4 regions of the Sphingobacterium sp. BIGb0116 genome follow, and region 4 is predicted to be linked to each of the others. Evidence: riboswitches for the same ligand, from Rfam matches in the RefSeq annotation. Region 4 holds a riboswitch; each other region holds the start of a gene.
What was found. Region 4 has a riboswitch for thiamine pyrophosphate ahead of thiS (sulfur carrier protein ThiS). Riboswitches for the same ligand answer to the same signal wherever they lie in the genome.

Region 1 (5,793 bases), on a different contig from region 4:
TGCGAAAAATTATACCCGACCGAAACCTCTTGATTGTTCCTTTTTTCCGTTCAAAAAGCAGAAGGCAGACGTATAAAAGACAATTATGAAAGAGTATTCATTACATTAGATTTATACAGATATGTGATTTTTATAATGTTTCTCCTATCTTTAAGGATTAGACAAACAAAACAAACAGATAGAATTGCATAGGAAATCTCGTGTTACCTGCACTTCACTTTATAAACGAAAAAGACTATCCTAGGATAGTCTTTTTTGTTTATAAGCTCTTTTGCAATAACTTGTGTTGCGAAGCCGTAAAAATGTTCCGGAAGATTATATTGATTTCATGTTCGATGGCGGCCCCCGAAATTCCGGTATGTGGATAGAGTCTTATTGTATTTGTCAAGATAGATTCCACAAAATCTCGACTTTGTATCCCTATCTGTTCATAAATTGCTGCATTATCATTGCCATCATGAAGATTTACCCAAGAACGAGCGGCCAAATTCATTATTGCTTCCCTCCGATTAACATAATCTTGCTGAAAGTCATCGAGTACCCTAAACGCTTCTTTACTTTCAGTCTTCTCCCATTTGGATTGATTGCTTTTTAACACAAATAGTTTTTCGATTAAATCCAAAAAGCGCTTATACATTCCCGTAAAGTTGGCCAGTAAAGTCAATTCCGCAAAAGGCATAAAGGGATATTGATACAACAGCTCGCTACGTGTACTTTTTGCCGCATCAATCTCAAAAGACTGCCTACCATCAACAAGTATGTCTTCCAGCGAAAAGGAATGCGAAGCCGTAGCCTCCAATCCAAATGTATCCCAGTCGTAATGCACCAGTACATGGTCACGATCCACAAAAAATGATTTTATTAGTGGTTCACCTTTTTCGTCCAACACGGGTTTTCCTGCCTCCTGAATTGCAGCATTTAAGGTAAAATAGGTTAAATGAGGAGCACCGGTAGCATATCTCCAAAAACCGCGGAGCCGATAATGTTCACCTTCACGTGTAGCTGTACCTGATGCCTGTCCACTGCCGCCAAAACAAACCCGATCCGTTTTGAAAATCTGATCTCCTAAAACCGGATCAATAAAACCGACAAAGAGATTTGCTCCTGAGCATAACGTTACTGTCCAAGCTAATCCCCCATCCCAATAAGCCAGATCAGCCAATAAATTGAGCCCTTCAGGTAGACTTAACCCCAATCCACCCAATGCAGGTGGAACCCAAATCTTAAACCATTTCCGACGAAAAATAAGTTTCAGTTGTCCATCCGACAATGTTTTCTGATGGATTCCCTTAGCTTGATTATCTTTCAGAATAGCAATATCTTCGCTACTGAGTTGCATATCTTTCTTCACTTATTATTCTCCTCCAATTAAAATATCCACTAAATGCCATAACAAATAAAAACAAAGTCAAGCCCGAATAAAGAAATAACCCTTTATGGATCAGTAAAGGAATTGCTATCAGATTACTGATATTCAACAATATCCAATTTTCTATCTTCCGTTTTGCCAATAACCACATCCCTGCCCAAGCTGTACAGGAAACTGCAGAGTCCCAAAGTGGTACATCAGAATCCGTTAAATGTACCAATCCGAAATAAAACAACAGAAAACCGAGAGCGCAGATTCCCCCTACTATCCACCATTCTTTCGGCTCACAATGCGTTATGGGAGCTGCAACATCACTACTATATTTCCAATAGATCCAGCCATAGATGCTCATGATCAAATAATAAAGATGTAGTAATATTTCTGCATATAGTTTCGCATGGAATAATACGTAAACAGAAATTAAGATACCAATAATCCCAAAAATGTAATTGATCGATTTATTTTGCCGGGAAAACCAAACCTGTAAAACACCAAAGGATACCCCTAGCCACTCCGCGATGGTGGCCTGTTGGATCTGTTTTATAAAAGCTTCGAAAATTGTTTCAGAAGTCATCGCCTTGTTTATTATTTCGTGTAATTCATAATAAACCTATGGGAGAAAAACGGACGTTTTTATTGAAATTAAATCCCTACGCCAGCATTACCTGGATCAGGTATATAAAAGCGATTGTACAAGGAGGTACAATCGCTTTTATTGGGTATAATCTCAGCCGAGAATGACCATGGTCATTCCAAGCACCCCATAAGTATATTTTCTGTCGAATTGATTATTCTATATCAATCAATTTCAACGCTTTGTGCGTACGCGTACGCGTTTCTTTACATAGTTGCGCATCATCGTTCAATGATTTCCCGTGTGAAGGAATCATTTCACGTAGTTTTTTACGGTATTCATCTGATTTCGCACGTTCAGGGAAACATCTCTTCAACAGGCTGATCATGATAGCAACTGAGGTCGAAGCTCCAGGAGAAGCTCCTAATAGCGCTGCAATAGAACCATCTGCACTAGAAACGACCTCTGTACCAAATTCTAAAATTCCACCTTTCTTTTCATCTTTCTTGATGACCTGAACACGTTGTCCTGCTTTCTCGATAACCCAATCCTCCAATTTAGCTGTAGGCATAAATTGTTTTAAAGACTCTAGTTTATCTTTTGGTGACTTCATGACTTCAGTAATAAGATACTTCGTCAAAGGTAAGTTGTCAAGTCCGGCTGATAACATCGGACGGATATTGGACAGTTTGATAGAAGCGGGTAAATCGAAGTAAGAACCTTGTTTTAAGAATTTAGTTGAAAAACCTGCATAAGGTCCAAACAATAACGCTTGTTTGCCATCAATATAACGTGTATCTAAGTGCGGTACAGACATTGGAGGAGCTCCAACAGAAGCTTTTCCATATACCTTCGCATGATGTGTATTAATGATTTCTTCATTTACACAACGTAGCCATTGGCCCCCTACAGGAAATCCGCCATAGCCTTTCGCTTCCGGTATTCCAGATTTTTCCAACAATAACAACGAGTGGCCACCGGCCCCAATAAATACAAACTTTGCTTTGATTTCTCTCTTTGTTCCTGTCTTTAAATCTTTGACCTCCACTTCCCAACGGCCATCTTCTTCACGTTCGATGTCGGTTACTTCATGGTTTAAGGAGATCGAAATATTTTCTTTATTTTCAAGATTAGCGATCAAATCACGTGTCAACGACCCAAAATTAACATCAGTACCCAGATCCATTTTTGTTGCAGCGATTTTTTCGTCGGCCTCGCGTCCTTCCATCATCAATGGAATCCACGATTTCAACAATGCCGTATCTTCGGTATACTCCATCCCTTTGAACAAGTTTTGGGTCGTCAATGTTTCCCATCTTGTCTTTAGGAATTTAGCATCTTTTTCACCAAAAACCGCACTCATGTGTGGAATACTACGGATAAAATTTTCAGGTTGGGCAATAATGCCTTTATCAACGAGGTAGGACCAAAATTGCTTAGACACTTCAAATTGCTCAGCAATTTTAACTGCTTTATCAATCTTTACAGAACCATCCTTCTGTTCGGGGGTATAATTTAACTCGCATAAGGCAGAGTGACCCGTGCCAGCATTATTCCAAGCGTCAGAACTTTCAGCAGCCACAACATCCAAACGCTCAAGAATTTCAATATTAACGTCTGGGCTTAATTCATTGATTAGAGTACCCAAAGTAGCACTCATAATACCGGCGCCGATCAGAACAACGTCAACTTCTTTATTTGATTTTTTGCTCATGTTTTTGTGATTGATGCAAATTTAATATAGTTTTTGGTAAACGTCCAAGTCTTTTGTCAAAAAACTGTACTTTTTAGAACCACTTATTCAAAAATACCATTGATTTATTAAAATAATCCTAAGTGAGCGATCGCTTACCGTAAAATTCTAAAATTGTTTCCTGAAAACACTCCCCCACTCCAAGATAAACACAAGGTCAGCACACAATGTTTTTCTATTTTAAACCGTTATTTATCGAAAGATTTTGTGTTATAATATAGTTTTAACATTTTTGCAGAACATCGAAAGGCAATAGTGTACACAATAGCTAAAAAACAAGATCATTTATTCGCTAATACGACGGCATCGAAAAAACACAAGCACTGTGGCATAACCAAGATAAACCAAATGGAAACGAGTTCATGTTTCGTATTGAATTCCAATAACAGACGGGCTGTGAGAGAAAGACAGCGCGTGGAAAATGGACATAAATGCCTAAGTGTGAATAATTGAAGAACAAATAACTTATACAGATGAAAATACTTGAAGGAAAAATTGCTTTAGTAACAGGAGCATCAAAAGGAATCGGAAGGAAAATTGCGGAAGTGTTTGCACAACATGGTGCTAACGTCGCTTTTACATATCTTTCTTCTGTCGAAAAAGGACAGGCGCTGGAACAGGAGCTTCAAGCTTTCGGCACCAAAGTGATTGGTTATCGCTCTGACGCTTCAAAATTCGAAGAAGCAGAACAATTAATCAATGCGATCGTTGCCGATTTTGGAGGATTAGATATCGTTGTAAATAATGCCGGTATCACAAAAGACGGCTTGTTAATGCGTATGACCGAAGAGAATTGGGATGATGTATTAAATGTCAACTTAAAATCTGTCTTTAACGTTACAAAAGCTGCTTCGAAAATTATGATGAAAAACCGTAAAGGTTCATTTATCAATATGTCTTCAGTTGTTGGAGTTCAAGGAAATGCCGGTCAGGCAAATTATGCCGCATCGAAAGCTGGTATTATTGGGTTCACAAAATCCATCGCTAAAGAATTAGGTTCTCGTAATATCCGTGCAAATGTAGTTGCTCCAGGTTTTATACGTACCGAAATGACAGATGTACTGGATCCTAAAGTTGTGGCTGGATGGGAAGCCGGAATTCCATTGAAACGTGCTGGCGAACCAGAAGACGTTGCCAATGCATGTCTTTATTTAGCATCTGATTTATCAGCATACGTAACCGGACAGGTTCTTCCTGTTGATGGTGGTATGTTATAAAATAAACAGGCTTAGGTTAAGTTTTCTTAACTTGACCTAAGCCTGTTCTCTAGTTATATTTCACGGCCTATCCTGATCTATTTCTACGAAACACCTATGCACGCCACAATTAACGGTGTTCTTTTCCAAATTTTAGTTAATTTTGTCTATCAAATTTTTAAATGCTATGACGAACTGGAAGGATTTTTTTGACATTAAAACAGAGGATGATTTTAATCAGCATTGTTTAGATACCTACCAATTCCAAAGCCAGCATTGCAAAGTTTATCGTGACTATATCAGGCTCCTTGGGCGAGAAAAAGACCTTATTCAGCACTATACGGATATTCCTTTCATGCCCATCGAATTTTTTAAGACTCAACAGGTTATTGCTGAAGGAATGGAGGCTGAAATTGTATTCTCGAGTTCGGGTACAACGGGTATGGTTACCTCAAAACATCTGGTCGCTGACCGGAGTATATATGAGCGAACTTTTCGGAAGATTTTTGAAAGTTTCTATGGTCCGCTCGGCAACATCGCCGTCCTTGCATTGCTCCCATCCTACCTAGAGCGAAGTGGTTCGTCGCTGATCTATATGATTGATGATCTCATGAAGCAAAGTGAACAACCTGAAAGCAATTATTTTCTCTATAACCACCAAGAGCTTTACGATACACTTATTAAGCTCAAAAATAAAGGCACAAAGACCATCCTCTTTGGCGTAACGTATGCCCTACTCGACTTCATTGAACAATATGCCTTTGAATTTCCTGAACTGATCATTATGGAAACCGGCGGAATGAAAGGTAAGCGTAAGGAAATGGTGAAACAGGAAATCCATAAACTCCTGGAAGAAGCCTTTTCTGTCCATGGTATCCATTCTGAATATGGCATGACAGAG
Region 2 (5,793 bases), 380 kb from region 4:
TAGCGACATTATATTTTCCATGCTCACCAATGATGAAGCAGTCAGCGAAGTATATGAAAAAATCCTCCAAAGGGAGATCAAGGGCAAATTGTTTGTCGATATGAGTACAATATCTCGTGAACGCTGTATTTCAATAGCCACTAAGCTAAAAGAAAAAGGCGCTGCTTTTATGGATGCTCCCGTTGCCGGCAGTACCAAACCAGCGACTGAGGGTACGCTTATTATTATGGTGGGTGGTGATCCCGAAGACCTTCATCGCGCTCAACCATACCTCGAGCAGATGGGAAAATCGATCAAACATCTCGGCGAAAATGGCCAGGGAATTGCCGCTAAACTTGCGATCAACTATTTCCTTTCCACCATCTATCAAGGTCTCGCGGAGACGATCTTATTCTCAGATAAACTGGGAATTCAACGAAGCGATATGCTCGAAATCATCAACGATAGTGCCAGTGGCAGTGGGGCAACAAAAGTGAAAACACCATTATTGGTGGAAGAAAACTACAGTCCTGCATTCGCGCTAGACCTTATGCTGAAAGATATTCGACTGGCTCAACAAGCCGGTGCTGAATATCCCCTCCTCAAGACCTTACTCGAAACCTACGGGAAAGCACACGATCAAGGTCTCGGACAGCTCGATGTTATTGGTATCATTGAATCCATCAAGTCGTAGCTTCAGGTTGGCGACAGTGAAAAAAATGTACATTGAAAATTATATTTAGTTGAGATGGACTCCAAATTAGGTTCATTTCTGATCACACAAAATAATGAGTGGAACAAATTCTTTACAGATGAAAACAGTTATGACACTATTGATGCTTACTATGGTCACCATGACTACGCAGGCCCAACAATTAAAACAGGTTTCTTACCAGGATGGTGAACAAAAACTCAACGGCATGGTAACCGCCAATAGGGCAAAAAAAGGCCCTGCTGTCTTAATTCTTCCGGCATGGAAGGGAATTGACAACGAAGCGAAACAAGCTGCATTGCTTCTTGAAAAAGAAGGTTACATTGCTTTCATTGCTGACATCTACGGTGAAGGAAATATTCCCTCGGACAACACCGCAGCTTCGAAAATTGCCGGCCACTACAAGACAGACTATAAAGCTTATCAGCATCGCATAATGCTCGCATTGGAACAACTGAAAAAAGAGGGTGCGGATCCGACGAAAATTGCTATCATCGGCTATTGTTTTGGAGGTTCAGGAGCATTAGAAGCGACGAGAGCCGGCTTCCCCGTCAATGCAGTGATCAGTATCCATGGAGGCCTATCCAAAGCTGCCGACAGACCCAATAGTTCAATCAAAACAAAAGTACTCATTGAGCACCCAGCAGCCGATAAAAGTGTATCAAAAGAAGATTACGATGGGTTGGTCAAGGAATTAAATGAAGGAAAAGCAGACTGGCAAATAATCACTTACGCAAATTCTGGACACACATTTACGAATCCCGAGTCACCCGAATATAACCCCGTAATGGCTAAACGTGCCTGGGAGCACACCTTATTATTTTTGAAAGAAGTATTAAATTAAATAGCAAAGTCAACAACAGCAATATCGACCCAAATGAATTATAACGTGAAACTGCACATTTATCCGATTATCATTCAGTTGTTGATATTGCTGTTATATAGTCCGAGCGCAGCATCGCAAACAGTAAAATCGCTAACAATAGCTAGCCCTTCGCAAGCAATATTGTTTGTCACCAATGAGTCCGATAAATCGACCGATTTTATCATGCGTCTACACGAAAAAAATGCTGCTGAGATTTTCAAACAGGTACCTTTTAGCACAACAAAGTTATTGGTCACAAAAACCGATGCAAAAAAACTCACATTCATCGTTAAAAATCACCAATGGGCTATCGACGTATTGTCATTGAAGCAACGTCATGCCATGATCTTGTTTGATGGATTAGCCAAACCCAAGATCATATACGATAGTAATACCTATCTGGCAGCAGCCAAACCGATATTAAACACCAGCACACAAATTGCGTCAAAGAAAGCTTCGGCACAATATAATACCTCACATTTCTTTGACTCAATCGCACAAGTTAAATTTATTCCATCCGGGCAATATGCAGCGGCTATTATCGCAAATCCCGCTCTTACTCTTTATTACAGTCAGCGTAAGAATATATGTGACGGCACTTATGTAATGCAGCAGTTTTCGGACGAAAATGAGGTGCAATCCGGTGCAATTATGACAACTGTATATGAAGAAGGCAAAGAGATCACATCGAACAATCTTTCCGGGGGAAATAATTATTACAACAAAAGATGCTATAATCAATTCGGACTTATCGACTCCATACAGTACCTTCGCAATAGTAAGTGGAGCAGCAGTACAATTTACCGGTATCTCCCAAATGCCATTGTTTCCTACGATCCTACATTTGAATCGGCGATGATTTATCACTTGAACAGTAAACTCCAGGTTATAAAAAGTGAATCCATTCATTTTGTATATCAACGGAGAGACTGGACCATTTACAGTTATGATCAACAGAATCGAATTACTGAAGAGATTTCGGGTAGAAATGATCAAAGAGAAAGTCGCGTCCGCTATCAGTATGATAGTCCGGAAACAAGTGACTACTCACTACGCCAAACCTTCGATCAAAGCGATCGACTGACAGCCGAAATCAAGCGATCGTACCGAGCCAACGAAACGATTGATGAGTTTTATTATGAGGGTGTATTACAACAAAAATCTATTGTAAAAGATCTCGGAAACTGTGCCTACGAAAGCTTGATATATAACAAGGAGGGAAAGTTAACAGCGAAATACATACAGGCAAAGAAAACCAACTAAACGAACTGAAAAACTGCACTAAGCTCAGACAATAAGATTCTTGATTTTGATAAAAAAATATTCGACGAAATTAGGCAAAAAACACATTTCTGCACTAATTTTGATAGCGATACATAAACGTCAAATTGAGAAAAAGAAAACTGATCAGTCAACGTCATCCCATACTCTATTTTATTGCTGTATGGGCGAGAAGAGTGCAGCGCAAAGCCGTTTGGCTATTTGATAATAAGAAATACAGCACAGCTAAATCAACTGAAAAACTTCCCTTTCGTATTAAAAAGCATCAGTCTGTCTTATTAAAAAAACTGGGCGAAAATAATATGCAACTGCAGATTAACAAAGTTACCAACCTAAAAATTGCAGCAGCACAGATTAATAACATTCTGATCAGACCGAAGGAAACCTTTTCATTTTGTAAACTCGTTGGACTACCCACTGTAAAAAAAGGATATCTGCCCGGCATGGAGTTATCCTTTGGTGAAGCAAGAGCGGGTATTGGCGGTGGAATCTGTCAAATATCCAACCTCATCCATTGGCTTGTTATCCATAGTCCACTCACCGTCAATGAACGTTATCACCACTCTTTTGACCCTTTTCCTGACGATGGCCGTGTTTTGCCATTCGGTAGTGGAGCTACCGTCTTTTATAATTATCGCGACTATCAATTCACCAACAACACGCCTTACACCTTTCAAATAAATCTCTGGTTTACAGACAAATGTTTAGAGGGCGAATTAAGAATTGATCAAGAACTCGATTTTGCGTACCATGTCTTTGAAAAAGAACATCAATTTCTTAAAATAGACAATCAGTTCTTTCGTAAAAATGAGATTTGGCGCGAGAAGTTTTTAAAGTTTCAGGGTGGAAAAGTTTTAGAGACAGAGCTCTTGACCAAAAATTTTGCCCGCGTCACCTATGTTCCTACTGCGTATATTGAAATTAGTGCCGATCAAAATACGGCCGATTAATTCAACAAGCTAAGTGATCGAAAAATGACGGATATGAAAAGTCCTCTTTTTTGTTTAAGTTTGGTCTGGCTTTGGGGGTATTCTGTATAGAATTGAGATAGTCCCTTTGAACCTGATTCGGTTTATACCGGCGTAGGGAAAAGCAAAAATCCACTGTACAGCATATTCCTTTACTGCACAGGCTATCGCTCTTCTTCCCTCCAAGGCCACACAGTACATCTTAGCATATGTAAAAAGAATGGAAGATTCAATTATCAATTTATTAGAGCAGCTGAGGGTTGAAAAACCCCTTGTACACAACATCACAAACCTAGTCGTGATGAACAATACTGCCAACGCACTTTTGGCCTTAGGAGCGTCCCCTGTGATGGTACACAGTCCATTAGAAGTACGCGAGGTTGTCGATATTGCACAAGCTCTTGTCATTAATATCGGCACCTTGAGTGAAGATACTGCCGAAGCTATGCTGGTTGCTACCGAACATGCCAATACCATTGGACGGCCATGGGTACTTGATCCTGTTGGTGCTGGGATATCAGCATTCCGCAATGATTTATTATCCAATCTACTGGATCTCAAACCAACGGTTATTCGTGGAAATGCATCAGAAATCATGACGCTGTACAACTTCAACCAACCGAACACAAAAGGAGTCGACAGCACGACAGCAAGTAAAGATGCTCTCCGATTTGGCCAATTATTGCAAGAGCAAACCGGCTCCATTATCTGTATTTCTGGAGAAGTAGACTATATCCTTTCACAGCAATACCGGGTTGAAGTTTTTAATGGCAACCCTTTAATGACACAGGTAACTGGACTTGGCTGTAGCGCTACTGCGCTTATTGGTGCATTTCTAGGTGTTACAGACCAATATTTTGAAGCAGCTGTTGCCGGTGTATCCATTTTGAGCTTAGCGGGAGAACTCGCTGCCCAAACAGCAGCTGGCCCGGGTACCCTGCAATTGAATCTCTACGATGAACTCTATCAGCTCAATGCAGAACGTCTCAAATCGAAGCTCAAGATCAAACGCTATGCGCATTAATCCGCTTTTTCCCTACCCTTTATATTTGGTAATTTCTGAGCGGGACTGTTATCCTCAAAATTGGCTCAATGTTGCCGAAGAAGCCATTATTGGTGGAGTCGATCTTATACAATTGCGCGAAAAAGCTGACGATCCGGCCACATTTTTGGATAAAGCCATCCGTTTAAAAAAACTGACCGATCATTATGGTATTCCGCTCGTGATCAATGATGCCGTAGCAATCGCTGCCCAAATCGAGGCATGGGGAGTACATGTGGGTCAAAATGATTTCCAGCCGCTCGCTATTCGTGAAAAATATGGCGATAAATTAACTATTGGCTGGTCAATAGAAGACATGCAACAACTGGAAAGTCAACAAATGTACGCCGTTGACCACCTTGGTGTAAGTCCCATTTTTTCAACGAAAACAAAGGTGGATACGGTTACTGAATGGGGAATTGCGGGTTTAAAACAACTTCGGAGTAGGACGGAAAAACCATTGATCGCAATCGGAAGGATGAACTTACAAACTGCAGAAGAGACCTGGAATGCAGGTGCAGACTCCATTGCAGTCGTTTCGGCCATATGCCAAAGTCAAGATCCCAGAGCTGCCAGTGCACAACTAAAAGAACTATTAAAATGACAAAAGATAAAAAATACCGCGTCCCCACTGTACTCAGCATTGCAGGCTTCGACGGTAGTGGTGGTGCAGGTATACAAGCAGACACCAAAACGATATCTGCATTAGGATGTTATGCCATGAATGTCTTAACTGCCCTACCCGTACAGAATACACAAGGTGTAAGAAATATTTATGAAATTCCTACGAACGCTGTCCGAGACCAATTAGATGCTATTTTTGACGACATCTATCCCGATGCAATCAAAATAGGGATGGTACACAATATTGAACTTGTGGAGCTTATTAGCGCCTATTTAAAAGAATATAAGGGACCTATTGTTTTTGATCCAGTCATGGTATCGA
Region 3 (5,793 bases), on a different contig from region 4:
TTTATTCATCAAGCCCTGTTCATCCTCGAAGATGCGTAAGTTGATGAATTTCTGTCCTAACCATTTAAGATCTTCTGTTGTGTCTGCTTCTTCAACTCCTAATAAAATCATTAAACCCTTCTGGATCTGGCCTGTAATCTGATTATCTACCGTACAAGAGGCGTTTTTCACTCGTTGTATAACTGCGCGCATAATGAAAAGTATAAAACCAAAGGTAAAAATTCCGATTGTTAAACACGATGTAATGTGCAATTTATCCACCATATTAAATAAAAAACGTCTCTTGCTTCCTCAGGAAAAAAGAGACGTTTTTTTATTTAAATAAATTGTTTCTAAAATTTGAAATTCAAGCCCAATAGGAAATTTGTTGGTGCTTGTGGGAAATAGAAATTATAATATTTTCGGGTATCACCTTCCATCCAACCAAAGGTGTAGCCATTGGCTTCGTACTTTTCGTTGAAGATGTTGTTGACCTGTAAAGTTGCACTGATGTTTTTGATACCTAATGCTGTAAAGCTATAGTTTGCTAACAGATTGTTGACAAAATAAGAGGAAATGCTTCTCTCTTTCGCAGATGAATTATCTAGATATTGTCTTCCTACAAATTTGGATAGAAGAGAGAATGTAAGTGATGTTATCGGACTATAAGAAAAATTACTTGACAAAATCGTTCCCGGAGATAAAGCAATGTCTGTTTTCGAATAAAATATCCTTGTATCACCGATTACCTCTTCAAAGTCTTTAATTTTATTTTGGCTGAAACTAGCTGTTGCTTTCCAGTTGAACTGCTTGTTGATGTTCCATGATCCATCGAATTCAAGCCCCATTCTATAGCTATCTTTGACATTTTGTCGAATTGGAGAGCCAGTATCACTGATTTCACCTGTTGGGATCAACTGATCCTTGTAAAACATGCCATACCCATTCAATCCGATGTTGAATTTTTCATTTGTAAAGCGATAGCCAAATTCGATGTCCTGCATTTTCTCCGGGGTCGGGTCGGGTAAGGCGCTATTTTTCTCTATAAAATCCTTGCGAACAGGTTCTTTCTGTGCAAAGGCATAAGAAGCGTATACATTTGAATGGTCATTTAGCAAATAAGTTGCACCAGCTTTAGGGTTTAAGAAATTAAACTTAGGATGATAATTATAATTTTTCACCTTATCATCATCACCATACATGTGGTAATCTACATTCCGATATTGAATATCGGCCATTAATATCCACTTATCTAGTTTATAATCGACCTTTAAGAAATTACTGAAATCATTTTTTTGTGATTTCCCGAAGTAATATTTATCGTCAAGAAAACCTGTTGATGCATATTGTGCCCAAATCACCTGGCCATAATGTTTTCCTTTGTATTGATTATAAGCTCCACCCCAAGTAATTTCAAGCTGATCATTCGGTCTGTAATTTAGGGCATAGGTCATGCCATAAAAATAATTATCAAGCCATCTCCTGCGGACGAGATCTGTTTTTTGTATGGTATCTTTACCAATGATGACGTTAGGCAAACCGTATTTACTTAGTTTATCTCCGGGTCTCATTTCTTCATAGTAACCATAACCTCTTGTATAGTGTAGGGCTGTATTGAGCGTCAATTTGTCGTTCAGGATATTGGTATAATGAAGTTGATGATGTTTCTGCGTATAATTATCTGTTTGATTTTGATACGTATATAGATTATAATTCCGGCCGGCGTTCATGAAACGATCCTTCTCTGCGCCCGAGATTTCGAGTGCATTATCTGCATAGTCATCCATGCGTGATCGATCGCCAGTAATCAATGGTTCGGGAACGCCATTCCAGGCTTGATATGTCTTTTCTTTTCCCCAGAATACAATTCCTTTTAAAATATGTTTCTTGCCATAATAACCTCCGTCCACATAAAAAGATTGTAAGTCTGAACTACCTCTTTCGATATAACCATCGCTACTGATTCGAGATAATCTGGCATTGAAGGCAAATTTGTCGTTAATTAGCCCGGTACCTACCTTGACTGTATTTTTCCAGGTATTGTAGGAGCCAAATGAATTGTTGAGCTCTGCGTAAGGGGTTTCGACTAACGTATTGGACTGAATATTTAATGAGGCTCCAAATGATCCGGCACCATTCGTCGAAGTCCCAATACCACGCTGAACTTGGATGCTCTCGGTAGAAGAGGCAAAGTCGGGAAGGTTTACAAAAAATGAACCCATGCTCTCCGCATCATTTAAAGGGATTCCATTTAATGTTACGTTGATTCGTTGATTATCCGATCCCCTGATTGTCATTCCGGTATAACCTATACCTGCACCGGCATCGGAATTGACCTGCACGGATGGAGTCTGATTTAAAAGGAATGGAATATCCTGGCCGAGGTTATTACGCGTTATTTCTTCTTTGGAGATGTTTTTAAAGGTTGTAGGAGCATTTCTTTTGGCACGGGTAGATTGAACAAGTACCTCTTCCATTTGAATTGTACTAGGTTCTAACGCTACCGTAAGCTCCAAATTGTCTTTAACATCCACATTTTGGCTCCATGTTTTATATCCAAGAGAAGATACCTGGATCTGGTGCTTACCTGTATTGATACGATATAGTTTAATCAGTCCATTTTTGTCCGATTGGCCAGCGAAGGATGCTTGTCCATCTATGGATATGGAAACATACTGTAAGGGGGTCTGATTAGTATTGTCTACAGCTTTAATTGTCAGATTTTGTTGCGCAATGGCAATTTGGCTTGAAATAGTAGCTAAGGAGCTACAAATCAAAAATTTGATCATGGTAATGTATTTTGTTTGAGTTAAACAAATCATAGCAAGGGGTTACTATGACCGCACTATTTAACTAACCTCTCCCTACGCCAGCATTATCTGGATCAGGTGTACAGAATTTAATCTGTTGGGTATAATCTCAGCCTTTATTTGTGTTCCTGACAAAACAAGGCACCCCTATTCGATGCTGCGAATATATAAATTTAAAATTGAAATGAAGTATAAAGAAGTAATTTATGACAAATGGAAAAGAGTGGATTTGCGGTATTATTTCTTTTTGGTTAAAAATTTGTGCAAATTGTTGTTTTTGGTATTTATTGTTCTTTTTAGGTACCTTGGCATGAATTTTTCTACTAGAGGTATGTATTCATACAGGTCAAAAAATTTTAGTTACTAAATTGATAGTGAGGAGATAAAATGTTAAAATATTTAAGCGCTAATTATATTCTGCCGATTACTTCAATGCCAATAAAAGACGGTATTGTTTCGGTAGATGAGGAGGGGGTAATTCAAGGTATCTATGACCCAACTTCATTTACACCTTCAGATAAAACGAAGGTTGAGAGATATGAAGGAGTGATAATTCCAGGTTTTATCAATGCACATTGCCACATTGAATTGTCGCATATGAAAGGTATTGTTCCTAAAGGTACGGGGCTTCCGAGCTTTCTCAGTAAGGTGATGACAACGCGGTCGGCATCGATGAAAAAAATAGATGACGCTATGGCCAAAGCCGATCGAGATATGTACGAAAATGGTATTGTCGCAGTCGGAGATCACGCCAACACTGATAATTCTTCAAAATTGAAGGAAGATTCACAGATATTATATCACACATTTGTGGAGGTGCTCGGAATTGAACCTGAAGAAGCTGACTTTAAGTTAAAGGAGGCTAAATCGTTGACCCAAGAGTTTAGGAATGGGCATGTATCCATTACTCCGCACGCTCCCTATTCTTGTTCGAAGGTCCTTTTTAAGAAATTCAAGAAGATGGTTCCGGAAACAAATATTATCAGTATTCACAATCAAGAAAGTGAAGAGGAGAATAAACTGTTCCGTTATAAAATGGGTGAGTTCTTGGACTTTTATAAAAGTATAGGAAAAAATGCTGATGCGATTAAGGCGCAGGCAAGAAATTCGATTCAGTCTTATCTTCCTTATTTGCCTTATCCAAATAAATTATTGTTGGTTCATAACACCTATACCTCTCTTAAAGATTTGGATTTTGTAGAGCGTATGGATCGTGATGTGATGTGGTGTCTCTGTCCAAAAGCCAACCTTTATATTGAGGGAACATTACCAAAGGTTCAGAATTTTATGAATGCCGGACAGCGTTTGGTAATCGGAACGGACAGTTTAGCTTCAAACGATACATTGTCCATTTTGGAGGAGCTAAAGGTATTGCATGCGCACTTTGAGGATCTGGATTTCTTGCAGACTATTCAATGGGCTACAATCAATGGTGCTATCGCGTTGAACATTGAGAATGAATTTGGCTCACTTGAAGTGGGTAAAAAACCTGGGATTGTGTTGTTGCAAGGTATGGAACACATGCGCCTAAATGAAGATGTTAAGGTAAAACGTTTAGCGTAGTATTTAATTCCCCAAAACTTCTGTACTTTTGCTCTTATTGAACCGTCCATGACTATAATAACGAAACTATAGTCATGGTAAGTTCCATCTGACCGATGGAAGAAAAAATAAGTTACAGATGAAACATTTGAATATTTCAATAAGAGGTAAAGTACAGGGGGTCTTTTTTAGATTGACAACCAAGGCGGTTGCAGATCAAGTCGGTGTTAGAGGCTTTGTTGTCAATTTAAAAGATGGTTCTGTCTATATAGAGGGCGAGGGCGACGATTTTGCACTAGATTCACTGTTGGAGTTCTGCCAAGAAGGACCCGAGGGTGCAATCGTTGAAAGTGTTGAGGTAAAGGAAGGCGAAATGAAGGGCTTTTCCAATTTTGAAGTAGTTAAAAGAGTTCAATCTTAAGCCGTTTCGCCTTGTCAGTACTTAAAAAATTCGCCGGACAGACCATGATTTATGGCCTGAGTACGATTATAGCCCGTATGCTGTATTTCGTCATGACGCCATTGTATGTCCTCAAATATCCACCTGCGTCCTACGGAATATTTACTAATATGTACGCCTGGGCATCCATGATCAATGCCGTTTTGGCATTTGGAATGGAAACAACTTTTTTTAGGTTTCTCCAAAAAGTCGAAGAAAAGGATAAAAAGCAGGTTTTCAATAACAGTTTTATCGTCATTGCCTCTTTGGCAACATTATTTTTTATTACGGCCATAGTCTTTGCTGGCACTATTGGTAGCTGGTTGAATAAGGGAACTTACAATGCCGATTACGAGAGCTATGTGAAGTATTTCGCCCTCATATTGGCATTGGATGCTTTAGCTATTGTTCCTTTTGCGAAATTGAGATCGGAGGGAAGGCCTATTCGATTTGGTGCTATTAAATTGGCCAACATCGGTATTATGGTTATTCTTAACCTATTCTTTATTGCGCTAGTTCCCTATCTGATAAAAGATGGTGGTACTTTGGGTAATTGGTGTTCCGGTTGGTATAGAAATGAATGGATAGGTTATGTATTTATTTCTAATATTGTGGCAAGTGCAGCAACCTTTCTATTGCTCCTTCCTGAAATGAGGGGTTTCTATTTTAAACCGGAAAAGCAGCTAATCTTAAAGATGCTATCGTATAGCTTTCCGATTTTAATTGCCAATATTTCTTATATCATCAACGAAAATTTAGATAAAATTGTGTTGCCAATCTACCTGCCTAAGGATATTGGGGATCGCGATTTGGGGATCTATGGAGCCGTTGGAAAATTAGCAATGTTTCTGAGCATTTTTGTTCAGGCTTTTCGATTGGGGGCCGAACCATTTTTCTTTTCTTATGCAAAAAATGCCAATGCAAAGAAGACCTATGCGTTGATTATGGAATATTTCGTAATTGCCATGATGTTAGTTATGCTGGGGATTACAGCGAATATTGACTGGCTGAAGTATTTTATTA
Region 4 (5,793 bases):
GGATTATTTGAGACCGCAATTGCCGTATTGACCAAGACTGCATCCGCTCCGATTTCCATGGCTTTGGCGGCATCGGATGGAGCTCCGATCCCGGCATCTACAACCACAGGGACATTACTCTCCTCAATAATAATTTCGAGAAAGTCCAGTGTGCGAAGCCCTTTATTACTACCAATAGGAGCACCTAAAGGCATAACAACTGCTGTACCTGCATTTTCCAATCTTTTACAAAGTACTGGATCTGCGTGAATATAGGGCATGACAACGAAACCCAGTTTGGCCAGCGATTCAGTTGCACGCAGGGTTTCAATAGGATCGGGCAGTAAATAACGAGGGTCGGGATGAATTTCCAGCTTTACCCAGTTGGTTTCCAGGGCCTCCCGTGCAAGTTGGGCCGCGAGTACAGCTTCTTCAGCAGTTCGTGCTCCCGAAGTATTGGGAAGCAAATCGATTGCCGTCAGGTCGAGTGCACTGATGAGACTGTCGTCTGCGCTGGTCTGGTCGATTCGTTTGAGGGCAACGGTGACCAATTGGGAGGCCGAAGCCACAATGGCATCGCTCATTTCTGTGAGATTACCGAATTTGCCCGTACCCAGAAATAATCTGGATTCAAATACGCGATCGGCTATATGTAGGTTGCTCATAATAAAATTTTATTGATGGATGAAACAATGTTTGGAGTCTTGGTTACGATTCCGGAGAGTGCTACACCGTAAACTCCAATTTCTAATAGCTGTTGGATATCTTCAAGTTGGCTTATACCGCCAATTGCGAATATTGGAATAGGGGGCAAGCCTGCTAGGCGGACTTGTTGGATGATGTTTTCATAACCTGCAATCCCCAATAGGGGGCTTAGTTTTTGTTTTGTTGTGGTATAGTTGAATGGTCCGAGTCCGATATAGTCACAATGTTCACTTATTCTTTGTTTTACATCCGCAAAGCTATTGGCAGTACCGCCGATTATTTTTCCTGCACCCAATATGTCCCGGGCAGCTGTGACGCTGCAGTCATCCAGTCCCAAGTGCACGCCATCTGCGTCTACAGCCGCTGCAAGCGAAGGATGGTCATTGATGATACAGCTGGCAACAAATTCGGAACAGGTTTGCTTGATCTGTTCTGCAAGCACATAGCGATCTTTTTCATCGGCGTCCTTCCATCTGATCTGTATCCATTTGGCCCCAGCATCCAGCGCTTTCAGTATGTTATTTTTTTGTTCAGTTAATGTTTGTCCCTGCGATATATATTGGAGTTTTTCCATAGTTTTTGTTTGCATGCTATAAAATTTTGAACTGGCTCAGGGTGCTTCCATAAAGAACCATATAAGGCAATTCCATCTGCACCTTGCTGCATCGGGATAAGACAGTTATCTTGGTTTATCCCTCCAAGGCCGATGAGACCAACAGTAAAGTTGGAGCGTGACGGGAGCTGATCCAGCCTTGCATTATGCACTCCATACCCCACTTTAGAGATGCTCGGAAATAATGGACTTAGAAAAGCATAGGCCCAACATTCATTAAGGCTATTGAATTGATCGATATCATGCACAGATGTTGAACAGATTGTTGTAGGCAGCATTTGATTTGTTGATCTATCCTTTCTATTCTTTTCGTTCATATGAATACGCGCGATTCCGAGCTCAACCGATAGGTGAGGGTGGGAATGTAGGACCAATCTATCCAGGTACGTTGAATCTATAGATTCAACGTACCTGGACATTTGTAGGTCCGTAAAATGATACTTGCGCAAATGCAGGATATCAAGTCCTTCTTTGAACAAAGCATCTATAATCCCTTTTTCAGAAGGGATCGTTTCTGCTGCTGTCAAAGCGATGATCATGAATAAATCTCTTTTCCTTGTGCGATGAATTCCTGCGATTTTTCCAGCATCCCTTGTGCGGCACTATCTCTGATTTCCTGCGTAATTTTCATCGAGCAAAATTTGGGACCGCACATGGAGCAGAAGTGAGCCACTTTGGCCGCATCTGCCGGCAATGTTTCGTCATGATATTCCCGTGCTGTATCTGGATCCAGGGAAAGGTTGAATTGATCTTCCCATCTAAATTCAAATCTCGCTTTACTCAAGGCATTATCACGGTATTGTGCACCTGGATGTCCTTTGGCCAAATCGGCCGCATGGGCAGCTAGTTTATAGGTGATTACACCGTCTTTAACGTCTTTTTTATTTGGTAAGCCCAAATGTTCTTTGGGCGTCACATAGCAAAGCATCGCACATCCATACCAACCGATCATCGCAGCTCCAATGGCTGATGTGATATGGTCATAACCTGGAGCAATATCAGTTGTTAAGGGACCCAAGGTATAAAATGGAGCTTCGTCACAACAGGCCAATTGTTTGTCCATATTCTCTTTGATCAATTGCATAGGAACATGGCCCGGACCTTCGATCATCACCTGAACATCGTGTTTCCAGGCGACCTTGGTGAGTTCGCCCAGTGTTTCGAGCTCAGCAAATTGAGCCGCATCGTTGGCGTCCGCAATGGCACCTGGACGGAGACCATCGCCAAGTGAAAAAGCAACATCATATCGCTTCATGATCTCACAGATCTCCTCAAAATGAGTATAAAGAAAGTTCTCTTTGTGGTGGAAAAGACACCATTTGGCCATGATAGATCCTCCTCTGGAGACAATGCCCGTTACTCGAGATGCCGTGAGATGGATATAACGAAGCAGTACGCCGGCGTGTATGGTAAAGTACGAAACACCCTGTTCGGCCTGTTCAATCAAGGTATCTCTGAATATTTCCCAGGTAAGGTCCTCGGCCACCCCCTTCACTTTTTCGAGCGCCTGATAGATCGGTACTGTACCGATTGGAACGGGCGAGTTACGGATAATCCATTCGCGGGTTTCGTGAATATTTTTGCCAGTGGATAGGTCCATGATGGTATCGGCTCCCCATCGACAGGCCCATACCGCTTTCTCAACTTCTTCCTCTATACTTGAACTTACAGCGCTATTGCCAATATTGGCATTAATTTTAACAAGAAAGTTGCGCCCGATAATCATGGGTTCACTTTCAGGGTGATTGATATTATTAGGGATGATTGCTCTTCCGGCAGCGATTTCCTCACGGACAAATTCTGGTGTAATAGCTTTATCATGTGTTCTAGCACCAAAGTTTTGCCCTTTATGGTGATGATCCATTCCGGGGGTGCTGGCCGTGAGCTGCTCGATACGTTGGTTTTCACGGATAGCAACGTACTCCATTTCTGGGGTAATGATGCCTTGCTTTGCATAATGTAATTGGGTGACATTCCTGCCGGCAGAGGCTACTTTTGGTTTATGACTATAGGCAAATCGGAGTTCATCCAACGTTGGATCAGAAAGGCGTTTTTGTCCATATTCAGAGCTGATGCTAGCCAGCTGTATAACATCCTGACGATCCAAGATCCACTGATCGCGAAGGCGAGGGAGGCCTTTCCGGATATCGATATGGACGGTGTCATCCGTATAAGGTCCAGAAGTATCATAGATTGTTACCGGCGGATTAATTTCTACCTCTCCATTCGTTAATTTGGTTGGACTCAAGGAGATTTGACGCATAGCGACTTGAATAGGAAATAGTTTTCCGGATACAAAAATTTTCTTTGCATTTGGAAAGGGTGATTGCGTAATTGTTTCAGCTGTCATTTTTTCTGTATTGGGTGAATTACTCGGTTGATTTTTTGGGAATGGCTATCCGCCCTGAGATGCGGTAATTAAGATAATCTGATCGTAAGGTTTAAGTGTTGTCGTAGCCCAGTCCTTTTTGGGGATGACTTTGTTGTTGATGGCTACAGCCACACCCTGAGTTTTGCCAGATAATTCCAAAAGCAACAAGCCTTCAAGTGAAGTAAGTGGGGGGTCGAAAAATCGAATCTGATGGTTTATTGTAAGTTCCATTCCTTAATTTTTTTGGTAAAACTTTAGGAATGGCTACACAAAGGCACAGCAATGCACCTTGTAGACAGCTCACTTTTCCCTACGCCAGTATGATCCGGATCAGGTTCTAAGGGTAAAATCTCAGCCTGCACGAGCAGACACCCCTAAAGTTGCGACTAAGATAAGGTTATTTTTATGAAAGTTGCAAGAATTTTATTTTGCAGACTTGGGTTTATTGCACAGGACAGTGCAGGTCAGTATGTGGGAAATATTTGATATATTAGTTTTTTGAATCAGCTAAAACAATTTAACAACCACCAAGAATAGTATCTTTTAATGCGTAGGATTTTATTGACAACACTGTTGTGTATCGCTAGCAACACTTATGCCCAACCTAAAAATAACTGCAGCGCCGTGCAGTTGACATGCGAACATTTGGTCAATCCATTGGGTATCGATGCAATCCACCCGAGACTTAGCTGGCAACTTGATGATCAACGTAAAGGTGCGGTACAACAGGCTTATCAGATCTTTTTAGGGCAAGATTCGCTGGCACTGCTGAGAGAGACCAAAGATAGCTGGGATAGTGGCAAACAGTTCAGCTCGGCTATGTTAGTGCCTTATACCGGCACACAGTTAAAGCCACAGACCAAGTACTTCTGGAGGGTTAAAGTATGGGATAAGGATGGTGTATCAACACGTTCTGAAATAGCATCTTTCGAAACAGGAATGATGGGAATGGACCTTTGGAAAGGAAAATGGATCAGCGACAATAAGGATATTCATGCGCGGGAAACGCCTTATTTTAGAACAGAATTTAAGGCAAATAAGCAGGTAAAATCTGCCCGCGCGTATATTGCCGCAGCAGGATTATATGAACTTTCCATTAATGGCCAGCGCGTTGGCGACCATCGTCTGGATCCAATGTATACTCGATTTGACCGACGCACATTGTATGTCGTGACGGACGTAACCCAGCAGCTTCAAAAAGGAGAGAACGCCATTGGCGTTGTTTTGGGGAATGGCTGGTATAATCATCAACCACTGGCCGTTTGGAACTTTGATAAAGCACCATGGCGGGCCCGGCCAACATTCTGTTTAGAACTGAAAATCGTTTATATCGATGGAACGACGGAAACCATTGTTTCGGATAAGCAGTGGAAGACAGCTTCGGGACCAATCACTTATAATAATATTTACACTGGTGAGCATTACGATGCAAGACTGGAAATACCTAACTGGGATAAACCAAAATACGATGATTCGGCCTGGCAGGCTGTTCAGTATAGAAATGCGCCATCTGCATATATCGTTTCCCAACAGATGGTACCGATTCGGCTCGTGAAGTCCTATAAGCCAAAATCAGTGACAAAGATAGACCAACGTACCTATGTGTTCGATATGGGGCAGAATATGGCCGGGATTACAAAAGTTAAAGTGAAAGGAGCTGCGGGTACTATGCTGCGTATCAAGCATGGTGAGCGGTTGTTGGCGGATGGGCATCTTGATCAGTCCAATATTGATGTTTATTATCGGGGCGATAAGGAAAAGGAGCCCTTTCAAACTGATATATTGACCTTAAGTGGTCGGGATGATGAGTTTATGGCAAAGTTTGGTTACAAAGGGTTTCGTTATGTCGAGGTTAGCAGCAGTGCCGCAATTGCATTGGATAGTTCGGCTGTGACCGCCTATTTTATGCATAGTGATGTGTCTGCTATTGGACAGCTCAAGACATCGTCAGCGTTGGTCAATAAACTATGGACAGCGACCAACAATGCCTACTTGTCCAATTTGATGGGCTATCCTACGGACTGTCCGCAGCGCGAAAAGAACGGTTGGACAGGGGATGGGCACCTTGCGATTGAAACAGCTTTATACAATTTTGACGGGATAACAGTTTATGAAAAATGGATGG

Region 1: linked by a shared signal. The riboswitch ahead of pnuC (nicotinamide riboside transporter PnuC) and the one ahead of thiS (sulfur carrier protein ThiS) in region 4 are both predicted to bind thiamine pyrophosphate.
Region 2: linked by a shared signal. The riboswitch ahead of thiM (hydroxyethylthiazole kinase) and the one ahead of thiS (sulfur carrier protein ThiS) in region 4 are both predicted to bind thiamine pyrophosphate.
Region 3: linked by a shared signal. The riboswitch ahead of M2419_RS22285 (TonB-dependent receptor domain-containing protein) and the one ahead of thiS (sulfur carrier protein ThiS) in region 4 are both predicted to bind thiamine pyrophosphate.

What each region holds. Positions count from the first base shown of each region.
Region 1 is NZ_JANUDT010000005.1:121,114-126,906, forward strand. Features, by position in the region: gene M2419_RS13540 (acyl-CoA dehydrogenase) at 260-1,339, opposite strand; gene pnuC (nicotinamide riboside transporter PnuC) at 1,326-1,943, opposite strand; TPP riboswitch at 1,999-2,143, opposite strand; gene M2419_RS13550 (malate:quinone oxidoreductase) at 2,158-3,657, opposite strand; gene fabG (3-oxoacyl-[acyl-carrier-protein] reductase) at 4,170-4,913, shown strand; gene M2419_RS13560 (acyl transferase) at 5,080-5,793, shown strand, end outside.
Region 2 is NZ_JANUDT010000001.1:533,423-539,215, forward strand. Features, by position in the region: gene M2419_RS02520 (NAD(P)-dependent oxidoreductase) at 1-673, shown strand, start outside; gene M2419_RS02525 (dienelactone hydrolase family protein) at 792-1,535, shown strand; gene M2419_RS02530 (hypothetical protein) at 1,581-2,819, shown strand; gene M2419_RS02535 (VanW family protein) at 2,945-3,787, shown strand; TPP riboswitch at 3,851-3,943, shown strand; gene thiM (hydroxyethylthiazole kinase) at 4,026-4,829, shown strand; gene thiE (thiamine phosphate synthase) at 4,819-5,451, shown strand; gene thiD (bifunctional hydroxymethylpyrimidine kinase/phosphomethylpyrimidine kinase) at 5,448-5,793, shown strand, end outside.
Region 3 is NZ_JANUDT010000010.1:178,909-184,701, reverse strand. Features, by position in the region: gene dtd (D-aminoacyl-tRNA deacylase) at 1-192, opposite strand, end outside; gene M2419_RS22285 (TonB-dependent receptor domain-containing protein) at 333-2,768, opposite strand; TPP riboswitch at 2,823-2,948, opposite strand; gene M2419_RS22280 (amidohydrolase family protein) at 3,177-4,352, shown strand; gene M2419_RS22275 (acylphosphatase) at 4,471-4,752, shown strand; gene M2419_RS22270 (lipopolysaccharide biosynthesis protein) at 4,797-5,793, shown strand, end outside.
Region 4 is NZ_JANUDT010000001.1:154,595-160,387, reverse strand. Features, by position in the region: gene M2419_RS00825 (thiazole synthase) at 1-644, opposite strand, end outside; gene M2419_RS00820 (thiamine phosphate synthase) at 641-1,273, opposite strand; gene M2419_RS00815 (thiamine phosphate synthase) at 1,219-1,836, opposite strand; gene thiC (phosphomethylpyrimidine synthase ThiC) at 1,833-3,647, opposite strand; gene thiS (sulfur carrier protein ThiS) at 3,693-3,899, opposite strand; TPP riboswitch at 3,959-4,054, opposite strand; gene M2419_RS00800 (alpha-L-rhamnosidase) at 4,215-5,793, shown strand, end outside.